Regions from separate parts of the Ensifer sp. genome, predicted to be linked through region 1. Evidence: predicted binding sites of a transcription regulator. Region 1 holds the regulator's gene; the other holds the start of a gene.

The links. Region 1 encodes LexA, which represses DNA repair genes until DNA is damaged. Its sites were predicted from a motif close to TGTTCNNNNTGTGTTCNG; they were not measured.
Region 2: RTP54_RS03900 (PA0069 family radical SAM protein) is a predicted target of LexA. The motif match lies at 5,372-5,389, and genes of this name have one in related genera.

The regions. Positions count from the first base shown of each region.
Region 1 is NZ_DALZXU010000001.1:1,750,944-1,759,229, reverse strand. Features, by position in the region: gene tmk (dTMP kinase) at 1-262, opposite strand, end outside; gene RTP54_RS08610 (D-alanyl-D-alanine carboxypeptidase family protein) at 342-1,502, opposite strand; gene RTP54_RS08605 (septal ring lytic transglycosylase RlpA family protein) at 1,563-2,594, opposite strand; tRNA gene RTP54_RS08600 (tRNA-Ser) at 2,868-2,957, shown strand; gene RTP54_RS08595 (hypothetical protein) at 3,037-3,348, shown strand; gene RTP54_RS08590 (DUF4242 domain-containing protein) at 3,656-3,946, shown strand; gene RTP54_RS08585 (hypothetical protein) at 4,114-4,257, shown strand; gene RTP54_RS08580 (hypothetical protein) at 4,598-4,966, shown strand; gene lexA (transcriptional repressor LexA) at 5,428-6,141, shown strand; gene RTP54_RS08570 (hypothetical protein) at 6,259-6,591, opposite strand; gene RTP54_RS08565 (hypothetical protein) at 7,170-7,316, shown strand; gene RTP54_RS08560 (GFA family protein) at 7,609-8,040, shown strand; gene RTP54_RS08555 (hypothetical protein) at 8,238-8,286, shown strand, end outside.
Region 2 is NZ_DALZXU010000001.1:807,021-815,306, forward strand. Features, by position in the region: gene RTP54_RS03875 (F0F1 ATP synthase subunit A) at 1-579, shown strand, start outside; gene RTP54_RS03880 (F0F1 ATP synthase subunit C) at 661-888, shown strand; gene RTP54_RS03885 (F0F1 ATP synthase subunit B) at 965-1,579, shown strand; gene RTP54_RS03890 (F0F1 ATP synthase subunit B) at 1,593-2,078, shown strand; gene RTP54_RS03895 (ribonuclease HII) at 3,047-3,697, opposite strand; gene RTP54_RS03900 (PA0069 family radical SAM protein) at 4,146-5,303, opposite strand; gene RTP54_RS03905 (glycosyl transferase) at 5,494-6,021, shown strand; gene moaB (molybdenum cofactor biosynthesis protein B) at 6,325-6,867, opposite strand; gene RTP54_RS03915 (4-(cytidine 5'-diphospho)-2-C-methyl-D-erythritol kinase) at 6,864-7,778, opposite strand; gene RTP54_RS03920 (tetratricopeptide repeat protein) at 7,786-8,286, opposite strand, start outside.

The DNA of each region.
Region 1 (8,286 bases):
CCGGCCTTATGACTTCTTCGACATGGTCGCTACGCGCCGCTGCAAACAGAATGGCCTCCATGCGGACCCCAAAGGCTTCGGCCGCTCCCGACAGCAGCACATGGCGCACCGCCTCCGCCCCGACGGATCCGCCAGGCTCGCGTGTCGTCAGCACCTCGTGGCCGAGCGTGCGCAGCGAATCGGCTAGCAGCCGCAACTGCGTCGACTTGCCGGCCCCTTCCCCGCCTTCGAATGTTACAAACAGACCTTTTGCCAGCGGCACAGTGCTTTCCTATATCGCATGCGATTTGGCCCTGTGTAGCCGATTGGCCCCACCGATGAAACCGCCGAAGCCGGTTTTGTTAGAGCCAGAAGAAGAGCAATTCCTGCAGCGCGTCGACCGCGCGGCTTGCAAGCGTGCCCTTGTCTACGGCCGAGGCTGTCTTGACCGGGACTTCGCGTAGCAGCTTTTCGCCGTTCCAGAGCCGAACGACGCCAACTTCAGCGCCCGCCTCGACCGGAGCTCGCAGCGGCCACTTATAGACGACACGCGCGGTCAGCCGCTCCGGATTGTCGACCGGCAACAGCACGTCGACCGGGCCGCCCGCGACAAGCGCCACATGTGAAGCGGCGCCACCATAGATGCTCGCCTCGCCGATCGCTTCGCCATCCGTAAAAATCCGCCGCTTCTCGAATGCCGTCATCGCCCAGTCGAGCACCTTGCGGCTCTCCTCGGTGCGCTCCTTGTCGGTCGCAAGCCCGCCCATCGCGAGATAGACCCGCCTGTCACCACGCTGCATCGACGCGGCCAGCGAGAAGCCATAGCCCTCGGCAAAACCCGTGGCGAGACCGTCGACCCCGACATTGGCGGCGATCAGAGGGTTCTTGTTGCGCTGCAGGATCTTGTTCCACTCGAACTCCGGCTGCGCGTAGAGCCTGTAGAAATCGGGATGCGCCTCGTGCAGATGACGGGTCAACGTTACCAGTTCGCTCATGGTGATCTGGTTTTGCGGATCGGGAAGACCGGTCGCGTTGCGGAAAGTGGCAAGGGGCATGCCGAGTTCGCGCGCGCGCGCCGTCATCTTGTCGGCAAAGGCCGCTTCGCTGCCGGTCATACCCTCCCCAAGGATAATGCAGGCATCGTTGGCAAGCTGAACGGCCATGCCCTGCAGCAGATCGGCCACGCGGATGCGTGACTTCAGCGCCGCAAACATCGTCGATGTGCCGGAGGGCGCGCCACCGGTGCGCCACGCATGCTCGGAAACGTCGTAGACGGTTTCAGCCGAGATTTCGCCCTTTGCGATGGCTTCGGCCACCACTTCCATCGTCATCAATTTGGCAAGCGAGGCGGGCGGGACAGGATCGTTTTCGGCGCGGGAAAACAGGACGGTGCCGGTTTCGGCGTCCACCAGCAGGATCTGCTTGGCCTTGGTATCGAAGGCCACAGGCGGCGTCTGGGCAGCGGCCGTTCCCGCCAGCAACGCCGCCAATCCAAAGGCGACCGAAAGCAACTTCAAGCGCATGGGAAACTCCGGTTTCCCATTGGGCATAGCAGCGTCGTCAGAATGGTACAACGCTCCGGGCTACCTGATCGAACCCGCTCGGCCCTGCCGCTTCGCATGCGCGACGATCGCGTCGGGGGTCAGCGGATTGGTCTCGACCATGATCGCCTCGAACGGCGAAGCCTTGTCGCTTACCCGCACCTCCACATAGGCGGCCGCATAGGCCATGTTGCCGTCCGGCATCGGGATGTATTCCGGACGCTCGCGCGGGATCGGTCCGATCTCCGGCAGCATCACGAATTCCTCCAGCGACTGCGGCGTGGCAAACTGCGGAACGGGCGCCGCAAGGGCCGTCACCGGACCACTGGTATCGAGCGAGGCTTTGGCCGGAATGGTGAGCGTGCCGAGCTGGTTTCGCATCGGCTCGTTGGAGGCGACCATCACACCGGTCGCGATCTGGCCTTCAGGCATGACACCCGGGCTGCGATCGCCCTTCGTGACGTAGGACGCCATCAGGTAGGGCATGTCGTTTCCTTCGAGCGGCGCCCGGCCGACATATTGTACCCGAACCTTGGCGCTGCCCTTCCGCTTGATATCGAGCAGATCTGCCGTTTTCGAGGATACGTCGATGATGCGACCGAACTCGTAAGGACCGCGATCGTTGACGCGGACGATGACGGACGTGCCGTTCTCCGTATTGGTGACGCGGGCATAGCTTGGCAGCGGGAACGTCGGATGCGCGGCAGACAGATGATATTTGTCGTAGACTTCGCCGTTGGCTGTCAGGCGCCCGTGGAATGCTGCGCCATACCAGGACGCCATGCCGCTTTTGTTATAGCCGAAATCTTCCTTCGGCTGATACCACTTGCCCTTGACCTGGTAGGCCTTGCCGACCTGAAACCGGCCGCCGCCCTTCGGGATATTCTTGCCCGTGGCGACACGGGGGCTGGCCTTCACGCCATAAACCGACTCGGGAAAGTATTCTTTGCTTCTCGGCTTGCTCTTGCTGACACTGGACGTCGACCCGCAAGCCGCAAGCGCTGCGCAAAACACGGGAACCGCCGCAAGGCGCAATCCCCTCATCAGATATGCCGCATTTTTACTGGATGTCATCTGTCCCACAACATCAATCGAACAAGCCGTACTCGAAACCTCCCGCTCTTGCCCCAGCGGAAATCTCGGCGTCCCGAAACGGAACAGTCGATTAAACATGACAGCAACAAGGCAAAATTGCGAACCGACACACAGCCGCCCACCCGAAATCTCCAGTTATGGTTTACGAATGGTTAGCGAGGCCGGATCCCTGATCCGCGCAGGAAGAAAATCTTTCCGAGTGCATGTTAAATCTTGCAAAGCGGCAAGGCTTCGCGCAATAACGCCCTGCCCGGAGGAGTGGCCGAGCGGTTTAAGGCACCGGTCTTGAAAACCGGCGTGCGTGAAAGCGTACCGTGGGTTCGAATCCCACCTCCTCCGCCATCACCTGTTTCATTTTCTGCCATTGAGTTCGTTCGTCGCCCAATTGCCCTGACGCGGCGACGGCTGGAGCATAGCCGTTTTGGAAGCCACGCCCTGCGGCGCGGCAACAGATGCGTGTGCATTGCTGAGGCAGCACGTCGGTCGGCTTGCCATGTCAGGTGATTTGAGGGAAAGTCTGATTCCGGCCCATCGAGGCCTGGGCAATCTCCCAAAACTGGAGAAAACCATGCCTCTTAAATACCTGACAACTGCCGCTTTTTTTGCTGTTCTCGCGCTGTCTGGCTGCGCAAGCACCGGCGACGCCAACACCACCTATGCTCAATGGCAGGGTCCAAATCCGGTTCCTGATCCGTCGGCGTCAAGCCCCGGTGGCTTCCGCCTCAGCTACTGAGTTGCGATAGGCGCTTGGCGCCCCACCGGGTGCCGTCGCGACCGCTGTCGGGCGGTCGCAATTCCGTTTCGGGCTGAGAAAACCTCTGCATCCTTCGACGACACACGCGGGCCAATTCACCGCCCCCCTGATCTCTCCATGCACTCCGCCAGACCTCCATCGGTCGAGAGCGACGTTGGCCGTGGGCGTGGCACAGTCAGTCGCATCCGGCGAAATCGCCGCGGCACGCCTTGAATCCGAAACCGGCTGCTCCCACTTCATTAGAATTGATTGAAATACAGCCATCAACCAGTCAAGGAACTGAGCGATGCCAACCTTCATCATAGAACGTGACGTACCTGGCGCCGACAAGCTCACCCAGGACGATCTCTGCGCGCTGTCGGCCAAGTCCAACGCTGTCGTCGCAGATCTTGGCGTGCCTTATACGTGGATCACCAGTTACGTGGCCGGCGACAAGATCTATTGCGTTCACGAAGCACCGAGCGCCGACGTCATTCGCGAGCACGCCGAACGCGGCGGATTTCCCGCCAACAGGATCACAGAGGTTGCCGCCGTTATCGGCCCCTCCACCGCATCGCCACGGCGCGGCGGAAACTGAAGAAGACAACGGCATCGCCGCCCGACCTGTCATGACGACGCATCGCGTCTCAATAGCCATCATTCCACCTGCGCCGTCATTGACTTAAGCGCGTATCGATGCAGGCTGAGCTACCGGTCATTCGGAGCCCAGGAGGGCCCCCGGCACGCGTTTCCAAGGAGACGAACATGGCAAAAGGTCAAGTCCGCAGCAACCGCGAGGTTCGAAAGCCCAAAAAGGACAAAGCCGTCAAAACGACCGTTGCAACCGAAGGCTCGCAGGTCAAACTTGCCGGCAGCAGTTTCCCGGCCGGCAAGAAGGACAAGAAGTAAAATCGCACCCGGTCATCTCTGCGCCAGACGCGCATGAGACATCTTCGCTGGCTGTCGACCGCCCCATCCGTGCGTCTTTGCTGAATTGCGGGACGACACGGTCGGCGCAACAGTCTGGCGAGCGTTGCGAGCCTAAACGCATCGCTCGCCCAAGCTGCGCGAGGGGCAAGCGGCCTGCGCCGATCACGCTTCGTGCGCTTGCCCCCACCGGAACAATCGCAGCACGGCATCGCAGACCGGTCCGTTCGTCGCGAGGAAATGTGCTCTGAATGCCACAACTCGAAGCGCCGTTATCGACCTTCTCAAAGAACTGTTGAACACGCCTGGCTGCGCGGCATGCTTGCTGGACTTCGGAACGAAAGCGCGGTTCACATCGTTAACCAATCTACCGGCTTCACTCCTCATCTTTCGGACGTTCATCGTGCTCGCAGCCTTGCTCATTGCTTCGATTATCGCATCGCCAAACATCGCCCTCAGTGCAGCGACGGTCGATGACCTGCAGGCCGATTTCGAATCTGCAGTCCCTTGCCAGCAGATCGATGGTCGCAACGTCTGGAAGGGTGCGATCGCCTACTACATCCAGTCCTTCGTCTTCGAGGGGGACACACCCGTGGCGACTGATGCCGCGGACGCCGTGTTGCCACAGGACAATTCAGCTGAAACCGTCAAGGAATTCGAAGACGCCTGCTCTGCCACGCGACCGGCCTGAGGCACGCGACTTTCATCGCGTGGCGAGCGTGCCGACGAACTTACGTCCAGATCCCCCCGTCGGCGTCGGTACAGCCATGGGGCGGAATCACCGTGCCACAGGCCAACTTTGGCCGCGCGCCACCCACTGATCGATCAGGCACCGAATCGCTGCACTCCAGACGATGCCAACCGCGTCGAACGGTCTTCCGACGGTATCGACATATTGGTATCAACCGAAACCGGGGCCCACTATCGCAGCGACCACGTTCACGATCGGCGACAGGACCCGAATCAATTCCTGCATCGCAACCTTACTCCGTGCGCCGCGGCCCGTGGCAGCACAGAGCCTCGCGATCGCCGGCTCCAGCCAATTCCGCGTCGACAGCCGCAGCATTCACCAAATTTTAGGCACTTGCGGAACACATATGGAACAGATAGTGTCTGTTCTTGATTTGTTTCACGCTTCTGGAGCGACTGGCCATGCTGACCCGCAAGCAACAGGAATTGCTTCTCTTCATCCACGAACGAATGAGGGAGTCCGGTGTACCGCCATCCTTCGACGAGATGAAGGATGCTTTGGACCTGGCATCCAAGTCGGGCATTCACCGGCTGATCACGGCGCTCGAAGAGCGCGGCTTCATCCGACGGCTGCCGAACCGCGCACGCGCACTTGAGGTCATCAAGCTGCCTGAAGCCTATGCGGCGAACACACAGCCCCGTCGCGGCTTTTCGCCGAGCGTCATCGAAGGCAGCCTCGGCAAGCCCCCCGCCCCAGCTCCGGCTAAGGCACCACCCGTTGCCGACAACAGCTCGGTGTCGGTGCCGGTCATGGGTCGCATCGCCGCCGGCGTGCCGATCTCGGCCATACAGAACAACACCCACGACATCTCCGTTCCGCTCGACATGATCGGTACCGGCGATCACTACGCTCTCGAGGTAAAGGGCGATTCGATGATCGAGGCAGGGATCTTCGACGGCGATACCGTGATCATTCGCAACGCGACGACTGCCAACCCCGGTGACATCATCGTTGCCCTCGTCGACGACGAGGAAGCGACCTTGAAGCGCTTTCGTCGCAAGGGCGCGTCGATTGCGCTGGAGGCCGCAAATCCGGCCTACGAGACACGAATTTTTGGACCCGACCGCGTCAAGATACAGGGCAAGCTGGTCGGCTTGATCCGCCGCTACCATTAGGCCCGAATGGCGCTTTGCGCCGTCATCGCCACCGTTCTCCCGAATGCGAACGTCTCGCCACCCCTGGGGTAGCGAGACGCCGGATATCCATCCGAGCGCTTGCGCGCTTGCGGATTCTTATTCGTGGATGGAGTACTCGCCGAGCTCGCAGAGGTCCTGCGTGTCTTCGGTCGTGTCGAGACCCGAACCTTCCTCGAACTCGAAGCGCATGTCGTACTTACAGACGTCGCGTCCGTCGGCGATGGTAATTTCCATGCTCTCGCCGGGATTGAGCACTTGCCGTCCAAAGACATCGTCCTCCCACTGGTCGACGCCAACAGGCGATGTGTAGAAGTTCGTCAAAACAGCCTTCGTCTTGTTCTTGAGCTGAAAGACGAGATCCTCGGCGCTTGCAGCGCTCGTCGTTGCAGCAAGAAGAGCAAGTGCGGTCAGGGCGATCTTACATTTCATTTTATGTCATTTCCTCCATTGTCGGCTTTGTTTGACACCACCTATACGGGTCGCATCGACGGAATATTCATTCCCGTTACCGTCTAGAGACAATATTTTTTCCGGTGACAAGAGCTGCGTCACAACCATTTCCGGGTCGGTCATGTAACGGCAGCAACGGCGAACGGCGACAAGTCGCACGATGGCGTCCGGAAATGGTTTGATATTGATTTTACTCAATTTAAACTTTGGTTGGCGACGTGGCGAAGGCGACGCCTGTCACTTCCGAAAACGGCGCGTCGAGCGGCCCGACGTCACGGAACCAGTGGAAGCTTGCCATGCAGCGATCAGCCGGCCTTCGCGGCGTTAGCAGCGAAAACCGCCTTCCATCCATCCTGGCCCGCAGACACTTCCTGACGTTCGTTTCCATGTCAGATGGCGGTTGATCGGTTCTGGGTCGTTCGTATCGCAGGACAGCCGCGACACGTCGCACACTGCCGCCTCGGCCTTTGCCCGGCCTCAATCGACGGACGTGCCGTTGCCTTTCGCCGTTCGCGGCCTAACTACCCCCTCCCATGCCCCATGAGAGGAACTGCTGAATGAACCGAAATGGCCTTTATCTCGTCATCGCCGCCCTTGCCGTGGCCGTCGTCGGGCTCGGCGTCTATGCCTATCGCGAAGAAACGAAACCGGCCGGTGTCGAAATCAAGATTGGCCAGGACGGGGTTTCCGTTCAGGAGAATTGAACCACGGCCTCAATTGACCGACAGGCGAGCGAGTGCGGGCATTCATTGCCGCATCGTGGCGCTTGCCACAATCGGTCCCGTTCGATGGAAGGTGGTCGCCCGCAGTCGAGCGACCTTCTACGCCCGACAGTCGCGATGCCGATCCGGTTCGCGACGGCATACGGTTGGAAATGCGCGCGACCGTTCATTGCGGGCGGCTTATTGGCCGTTGCACGCGAATGCGCTTGAGCATGCCTCATGGCATGCCCTATGGAAGACGAACAATTAGACACAATTTCAGATGGATGAGACCATGAACCTCGACATTCAGGCGCTTGATGGCGCCTGCCACTGCAAGACGGTCCGGTTCAATGTGAAGCTGAAGGACGGCCTGCGCACCGCCCGCCGGTGCACCTGCTCCTATTGCGAGTTGAAGGGTGCCGTCGTGGTTTCGGCCGCCAAGGATGGCGTAACTGTGCTTTCCGGCGAGGACGCCCTCACCAAGTATCAGTTCAACACCCATGCCGCAGAGCACTATTTTTGCTCGAAATGCGGCATCTACACCTTTCACAAGCCGCGCTCGAACCCGGATTTCTACGGCGTGAACGCCGCATGTCTCGAAGGCATTAGCCCATTCGATTTCACCGAATTGCCCGTCAACGACGGCATCAACCACCCGATGGACACCAAGGGCTCTACTGGCCCGAGGCTCGCAGGCACACTGCGTTTCACGCCGGCAGAGTGACTGGAAAGCCTGTCAAGGATTCGACAGGCGTCCATTGCGAAGGTCGACGAATGCCTTTCGGTCGCCCCACTGACCGTGCGCACCAAGGCGACCGCACGCGCAACGCATGTGGACGCCCGCAGATTTCAGCTTGCCTTAATCCGAACGGCGGGCGAACGTCCTTTGACCTGCACTCTTTGAACTGGCTTTAGAAATCGATGAACGACAAAGTCTATGAAACGCTGACCGGAATGTACTTCACGGTCG
Region 2 (8,286 bases), 940 kb from region 1:
CAGTCGGTTTCGGAAATGTCCTATGAATTCATCGCCTCGATGCTGCGCGAAGGTGCGGGCAACGGCGGCATGAAGTTCTTCCCGATGGTGTTCTCGCTGTTCATGTTCATCCTGACGGCGAACCTGCTCGGCATGTTCCCCTACTTCTTCACCATCACCAGCCAGATCATCGTCACCTTCGCGTTGGCGCTCTTCGTTATCGGCACCGTCGTGTTTTACGGTTTCTACAAGCACGGCTTCGGCTTCCTCAAGCTCTTCGTGCCCCATGGCGTGCCCGGTGTGCTTCTGCCGCTGGTCGTCGCCATCGAAATCATCTCGTTCCTTTCCCGTCCCATCAGCCTCTCGGTCCGTCTCTTCGCCAACATGTTGGCCGGCCACATCACGCTGAAGGTTTTCGCGGGCTTCGTGACCTCGCTGAGCGCCCTTGGCGCGCTCGGTATCGGTGGCGCGATCCTGCCGCTCATCATGACCGTCGCTATCACCGGTCTTGAATTCCTCGTCTGCTTCCTCCAGGCCTATGTCTTCGCGGTACTGACCTGCATGTACCTCAACGACGCTGTCCATCCCGGAAGCCACTAAGGAATACAGTCGCTTGCTTCCGGCCGGTCCTCCGCCGGAAGCGCAATCCTAAGCCGCAACACCATTCGAAGGAGTTCAATCATGGAAGCGGAAGCAGCAAAGTACATCGGCGCAGGTCTGGCTTGCCTCGGTATGGCCGGCACGGCTCTCGGCCTCGGCAACATCTTCGGCAGCTACCTCTCTGGCGCGCTGCGCAACCCGTCGGCTGCTGACGGCCAGTTCGGCCGCCTCGTATTCGGCTTCGCCGTTACGGAAGCTCTGGGCATCTTCTCGCTGCTCGTAGCCCTGCTCCTCCTCTTCGCCGTCTAATAACGGCTGGAGTTTCGGCCGCGGCCCGTCAAAGGGTCGCGGCCGCGCATATTCTTGAGTGCACCTGGAGGTGAGCATGTTTGTGACCGCGGCCTATGCCCAGCAGTCAACCACCACTGAAGGCGCCGAAGCACACGATGCCGCTGCGGCCGGTGAGGTGCACACCGAAACGGGTGTGGCCCACGAAGGCGAGGCTGGCTCCGGCGTGTTCCCGCCCTTTGATTCGACCCATTTCGCATCGCAGCTGCTTTGGCTCGCGATCACGTTTGGCCTCTTCTATCTCTTGATGTCGAAGGTCATCATTCCGCGCATCGGCGGAATTCTGGAAACCCGTCACGACCGGATCGCTCAGGATCTCGACGAAGCGTCGCGCCTGAAGGGCGAAGCTGACGCCGCAATCGCTTCCTATGAGCAGGAATTGGCAGCTGCCAAGGCCAAGGGTCATCAGATTGCCGACGGCGCCCGCGAAGCCGCCAAGTCGAAGGCCGTCGCCGATCGCAACGCCGTCGAGGCCGATCTGTCCAAGAAGATCACCGCTGCGGAAGACCGTATCGCCGATATCAAGACCAAGGCACTTGCGGACGTCGGCGCCATCGCCGAAGAAACTGCAACCGCCGTCGTCAAGCAGCTCATCGGTGGCACCGTCACCAAGGCTGAGATCGTCGCTGCCGTCAAGGCATCGGGTAACTGAGGAGCACTGAACCATGCATCTTGATGCGACCTTCTATGCCCTCGTCGGCTTGATCCTTTTCTTCGTCCTGATTGCCTATCTCAAGGTTCCGGGCATGATGGGCAAGGCGCTCGACGCCCGTGCCGACAAGATCACCAACGAACTGGCGGAAGCCAAGCGCCTGCGCGAAGAAGCCCAGGCCCTCGTTGCCGAGTACCAGCGCAAGCGCAAGGACGCCGAAGCGGAAGCTGCCGGTATCGTTGCCGCCGCTCAGCGCGAAGCCGAAATGCTGACCGCCGAAGCCAAGCAGAAGACGGAGGAATTCGTCGCCCGCCGGACCGCGCTGTCGGAACAGAAGATCAAGCAGGCCGAAAGCGACGCGATCAACGCCGTTCGCTCCGCAGCCGTCGATCTGGCCATCAGTGCTGCCGAAAAGGTTGTCGCTGCCAAGGCTGATGCCGGCGCGCAGAATGAGCTGTTCAAGAAGGCACTTGGCGAAGTCAAGTCGCGCCTGAACTAAGCTTCGGCCACATACACGATCTGAAAGCCTCGCCTCGTGCGGGGCTTTTTTCATTTCCGGGCCGGTTCCTTGGAGCGTATGAACTTCAGCCCCACATGCGGTTGCGGTGGGCTCGGGTTTCCCAGGCAGTTCGCCAACTCACCTCCGACCCAGACTGGCGATACGACACCGGCGCACGCGCGAAAGACCAATCCGGGCGCAAGCGGCGAGCTTTCCCTCTAGACTGTGCGAGGGTGGCGTTTATCCGCGCGCTGCCGCGGCACCGAAGATCCCTTGGCGCGTCCCCGATCGCCTTGCGCGCAGATGAGCGATGATGCAGCCTTTGGGGCCGCTTGACCGCAACGGTTAAGGGCGGCCGCGGCATCACGCGTCACGGTGCCTTGCGGCAACGCCGCATGCAGGCTTGCGCTGGGCTGTGCTCGCGTCCGGCGGCGATTGGTGGGAGAGACGCTGGCCCGGCTTTGCTGATGTCGCCCGCCAATCCTTGCGCAGCGGCCGGAAGCTCATGCAGCGCTAATGGCAGAGCCCGTGGCATCGAGCGCCGTGCAATGTGCCACTGTCGCGTATCTGCAGTGCGCGCCAATCGCTGCCGCGGTAGGCGAACTTGGCGCGCAGCATCATGCGGTAGCGAGCCGCCTGTTACCCGTTAATCCTTGCGCAGTGGGCGAAAGGGCGTGCGATGCGGCAGGTGGGTTCCTTTGGTGTTAATAGCCCCGCAATGCGTCAGGTTTACCTCACCGGCATGGACGGCAAATCGTCGCCGCGGCGGGCGATATCGGCGCGCACGGTGTCGCCTGACGCCCGTCAATCCTTCTGCAGCCGATGGAAGCACATGCGGGGCAGCGGCCAGCTTTCCTCAGGCGTTGATCGCGTCGCAATGCGCCAAGGTTGTCTAACCGGCACGGACGGCAAACTGCCGCCGTAGTGGTGACAACGGCGCGCATCACCATTCGGTGGCACGCCGCCCGTCAATCCTTGCGTAGTGGGCGAAAGCTCATGCGATGCAGCGGGCAGGGGCCTTTGGCATCGATCGCCTTGCGGTGCACTACGGTCGAATAGCCGGCATGGACGGCAAAGCCGTATCCGGGATGCGCGAGGTCGGCCCGTTCCATCATCCGGTCGCGCGTCACTTTGGCGACGATTGACGCGGCCGCGATCGACAGCGAACGGGCGTCGCCCTTGACCACGGCCTTGGCGTGGCAGCCAAGGCCGGGTGGTACGTCGCGGCCATCGACCAGCACGAAACGCGGCGTTACAGACAGGCCGTCGACGGCCTTGCGCATGGCCTCAAGGCTCGCCTTGCGAATGTCGATGGTATCGATGGTTGCGGCGGACGACGAAGCGATGGAAACGGTGGCGGTCGCCAGGATCTCGTCGAACAGTTTTTCGCGCGAGGCGGCGCTCAGCTTCTTGCTGTCATTCAGGCCCTGCGGGATGGCATCGGGGTCGAGGATGACAGCGGCAGCGACGACCGGGCCTGCAAGCGGTCCGCGTCCGGCTTCGTCGGCACCTGCGACGGGCCAGGCCCCATCCTTGCGGGCCGCCAGTTCGAAGCTGAAATCCGGCTCAAGGACAATTTCCGGGAAAAGGGGAGAATCGGTCGATCTGCGATGTGACATGCGGCGAAACTCGCATGATCGACCGATTCTCTTCAAGTCCCCCGATCTGAGTGCGGCAGCAGTCGGGGGGTATGCCAGCGCCGTCCCGAGGCACGAGGGAGACGCCGGAATTCAGATTTGCCGTCAGGCGACGACCATGACGGCCTGTACCTGCATTGTTTGGCGCCGCTGCCTGGCGACATCGTGGCAGCCGTCGGTCCAGGAACCCGGCCATCGCGCCAGCACCGGCAATTGCCGGTGTCCGGTCCAACGACCGAGGGATGGTCGAGACAGTCACTGTCCGCCCGTCATGTCACGTTCTTGCACGCCCTCTCTCAACACGTCCTGCGTCCAGCGGCATACGCAAAACCCGATGCCACCAGAGCGTTTCCAGTTCCAATGGAAGCGCAAAAGCAATCCAACTCATTGCTCTTTGCCTCCCTGGGCGGAAAATCACTTCACACCTCTCCTAAAGCAGCGAAAGCTGGACTCCGGTCCCGAGCGGCGGAACGAAGATGTCGTCACGCAACTGCCGGCGGTTGAGGTTGAGCCCAAGGCGTTTGGCGGCAAGCTCGAACCGTCGGCCAATCTGCCAGGCATAGGGGCCGGCTCCCTTCATCCGCTTGCCGAACTCAGCGTCGTAGTCCTTGCCGCCGCGCATCGAGCGGATCAGCGACATCACGTGGCGATAGCGGTCCGGATAGTTCCGCAGCAGCCAGTCGCGAAAGAGCGGGCTGACTTCGAGCGGCAAGCGCAGCAGCACATATGTCGCCTCCTGAGCACCTGCCGAGCGGGACGCTTCCAGAACCCTCTCGATCTCATGGTCGTTCAGTGCCGGAATGATCGGCGAGACCAGGACGCCCGTCGGGATGCCGGCTTGCGAGAGCGAACTCATCGCTTCCAGGCGCTTGGAAGGGGTCGAAGCGCGCGGTTCCATGGTGCGCGCCAGCTTCCGGTCGAGCGTCGTCACGGAAATGCCGACCCGCGCAAGGCCTTTTTCCGCCATCGGCGCCAAGATATCGATGTCGCGCGTCACCATCGCAGACTTGGTCACGATCATGACCGGATGGTTGGCGGCCTGCAGCACCTCGAGGATCTGGCGCATGATCCGCCACTCCTTCTCGATCGGCTGATAGGGATCGGTGTTGGTGCCGATCGCGATCGGCCGTACCTTGTAGTCCGAGCGGGCAAGCTCGCGCTCAAGGAGGCGCGGCGCGTCGGGCTTGGCAAAGAGCTTCGCCTCGAAATCAAGGCCTGCCGAGAGCCCCATGAAGGCGTGCGTCGGACGGGCAAAACAATAGATGCATCCATGCTCGCAGCCGCGATAAGGGTTGATCGAGCGATCGAATGAAATATCGGGAGAATCGTTGCGGCTGATCACCGAACGCGGTTTTTCCACCTGCACTTCGGTCTTGAAGGGCGGAAGGTCTTCGAGGCTCTCCCAACCATCATCGAAAGCTTCACGCGCCTGCGGTTCGAAGCGGCCGGATATATTGAGCCCGGCACCGCGCCCACGGCGCCGGTCGACATCGATCCTGAGACCGTTCCCGCTCATCATGGCTTCGGCGACCTCTGCCGTGTTGGCGGGGGCTAGAGCCCCCTGCCTGATTTCAGACAGCTCGTTCATCGGAATCTCCGAGGGATCTCTGGAGTTTTGATCCCGTTTTGTTCTGATTATTTTCCTATCGCGATTAAGGGAACAATTCAAGAACAAAAACACTGGAGCTGAAAACACCGATTGCGCGCGTTATCGGGGGGAGAGGGAAGGGCGCTGACGTCGCTGTAGCAATCTACGCTGCAATGCGGTAGGAAAAGCGATGCTGACGATCATCATGGAAACGCGCGACAACGAGACGGAACTGGCACAGACGCTGTCGGTGCTCGTGGCTGGCGCCGTGGAGGGTCTGGTCAGCGACGTCATCATCCTCGATCACGGCTCGAGCGACGGTTCCGCGCATGTGGCGGATGCGGCCGGGTGCCGCTTCTGCGTCGATTGGGATCTGGGTGAGATCGTGCGCTCTGCGCGCGGCGAGTGGCTGATGCTGCTCGAGCCCGGTGCCCGGCCGATCGGGCGCTGGGTGGACGAACTCGTCGAATATGTCTCGCTGCACAAGAGCCCGGCGCGTTTTTCACCGTCGCGGCTGCACCGCAAGCCGTTGCTGCATCGTCTGGCGCGGCGCGGCAAGCCTCTGGAGGCGGGCTTCCTGCTGCGCAAGGGCGACGCGCTTGCCGTTGCACGCGGAAAAATGCAGCTGAGCGAGATGACCAATATTCGCGCGGTGCGAAAACTTTCGACCGAACTCGTCCCTGCCTGGGTTGCCGTCGACAGCAGGCAGAGCGCCTGAAGATTGGGCTGCAGCCAACAAAAAAGGTGCCTGTCCAGCGGACGGCACCTCCAGGCGGCTACCAAATATCCTTGTTAGCAAATACCTGTCCGAGCGACCGGGCGAGCCGCGCGTCGTATGGTTATGTTCCCATCGCTTGGGGGACATCAGCGATGGGCTCGTCTTTGCTCCGGTCGAAGGACTTGCTCGGGTCTCTTTGCGATCCTTCAATGCGAGCTGACGAAAAAAGGTTTACCAGGTAGCAGCCAGCCTGGCAGTTCCCCAGGGAACAGGCGGTCGCCGGTCGCGTCGCTGCCGTAAGGATCAGCCGCGTTTCAAATGCTCGGAGAGGCGCGGCATGATCTCGACGAAGTTGCACGGCATGTGCCGGTAGTCGAGCTGCTGCCTGAGGATACCGTCCCATGCATCCCTGCAGGCGCCGGGCGAGCCCGGCAAGACGAAGATGAAGGTGGCGTTGGCGACGCCACCGGTCGCGCGCGACTGGATCGTCGAAGTGCCGATCTTGTCGTAGGAAATCCGATGGAAAACTTCGGAGAAGCCATCCATGCGCTTTTCGAACAGCGGCTCCAGCGCCTCCGGCGTGACGTCGCGGCCGGTAAAGCCGGTCCCGCCCGTCGTGATCACCACATCGATCGCGGCGTCGAGCGTCCAGGCTTCCACCTGATCGTGGATCGCTTTCCTGTCATCGGGCACGATGGCGCGCGCCTGGAGGCGGTGGCCGGTGTCCAGCACCCTGGCTTGCAGCGTGTCTCCGGACTTGTCGTCGGCAAGCGTGCGCGTGTCGGAGACCGTCAGGATGGCGATGCCGACGGGAATGAAAGGGCGGTCGTCTTTGGTTCCGGTCATCTGTTGGCTCTGCCTCTTGTCCTTGCCGAAAGAACGTACCATTCGGGATGCGCAGCAGAAAGCGCGTGCGCTGCACGCGAAGCGCGCTCGTCGCTGTCGAACAGACCAAAGCAGGTGGCACCCGAACCGGACATGCGCACCAGAGCCGCTCCGCTTGCGGCCAGCGCCCCGGATACGTCGGCGATGACAGGCTGCAACTGGCGGGCGGGCGGCTCCAGATCGTTGCGCATCCCGGCCAGGGCTGCCAGCCAGTCCACGGTAGATCCACGGACTGCCGGAACGACAAGCGGCGGGTTGCTCTTGTTTTCCAGCATCCGAAAGATCACCGGCGTCGACACGGCGACGCGCGGATTGACCAGCACGATCGGGAAGGAAGGAAGGTCCGGCGTGGGGGTGATCTCTTCGCCGATCCCCCTGGCGACAAGCGGTCGGCCGTCGAGGCACATAGGCACATCGGCACCGAGCTTGAGTGCGAGGGCGGCGAGCGATGCCGGCTCGATCCGAAGGTCCCAAAGGTCGATGAGCCCGCGCAGGGTCGCCGCCGCATCGGCGGACCCGCCACCGATGCCGGAGGCGATCGGCAGGTTCTTTTCGAGGTGGATATGGACTGGCGTCGTTTCGACGCCCTGCGCCGACAGCACCTGTCGCAGCAGGTCGCGTGCCTTGAGCACCAGGTTGCCGCTCTGATCGTCAACGGGTGCCGACAGTTCGGCGGCGAAATGGCCGGACAGGGTAAACCTGTCCTCGCTCGATGGAACGAGACCGATCCGGTCGCCGCGATCAGCAAAAGTGACAAGGCTTTCGAGGAGATGATGGCCGTCGGCCCGTTGGCCGACGACATGCAGTGCCAGATTGATCTTGGCGGGCGCCGCCCGTGTCAGCGCAAAGCCCGCAATCCCGCCTTGAAGCATGCTGCGATCAGGATTTCTTGTCCGGCGCGGGCGCTTCCGGGGTCACCTTCTTCGGCGCCGTCTCCTTGGCGTTGGCAGAGGCCGGCACGACTTCCTTCAGCGCCGGCAGCCCGTTTTCGATCTTGACCTTGATCTTCGGGATCTCGGCTTCCTCGGGCTTCAGCTCAAGCGTCTGCGTCCACTGGAACACCGCTTCGAGCTTGCGGCCGACGCGCCAGTACGCATCACCGAGATGATCGTTGATGGTCGGATCGCCAGCCATCAGCTCGGCGGCTTTCTCAAGCTCGACCACCGCATCGTCGAAGCGGTTCATGCGGAAATAGGCCCAGCCGAGCGAATCGACGATGTAGCCATCATCCGGCTTCAGCTCGACCGCCTTGCGGATCATGTCGAGGCCTTCTTCCAGGTTGATGTTCATGTCGACCCAGGAATAGCCGAGATAGTTCAGCACCTGCGGCTGGTCCGGGTTGAGTTCCAGCGCCTTGCGGAAGTTCGGCTCGGCCTTCTC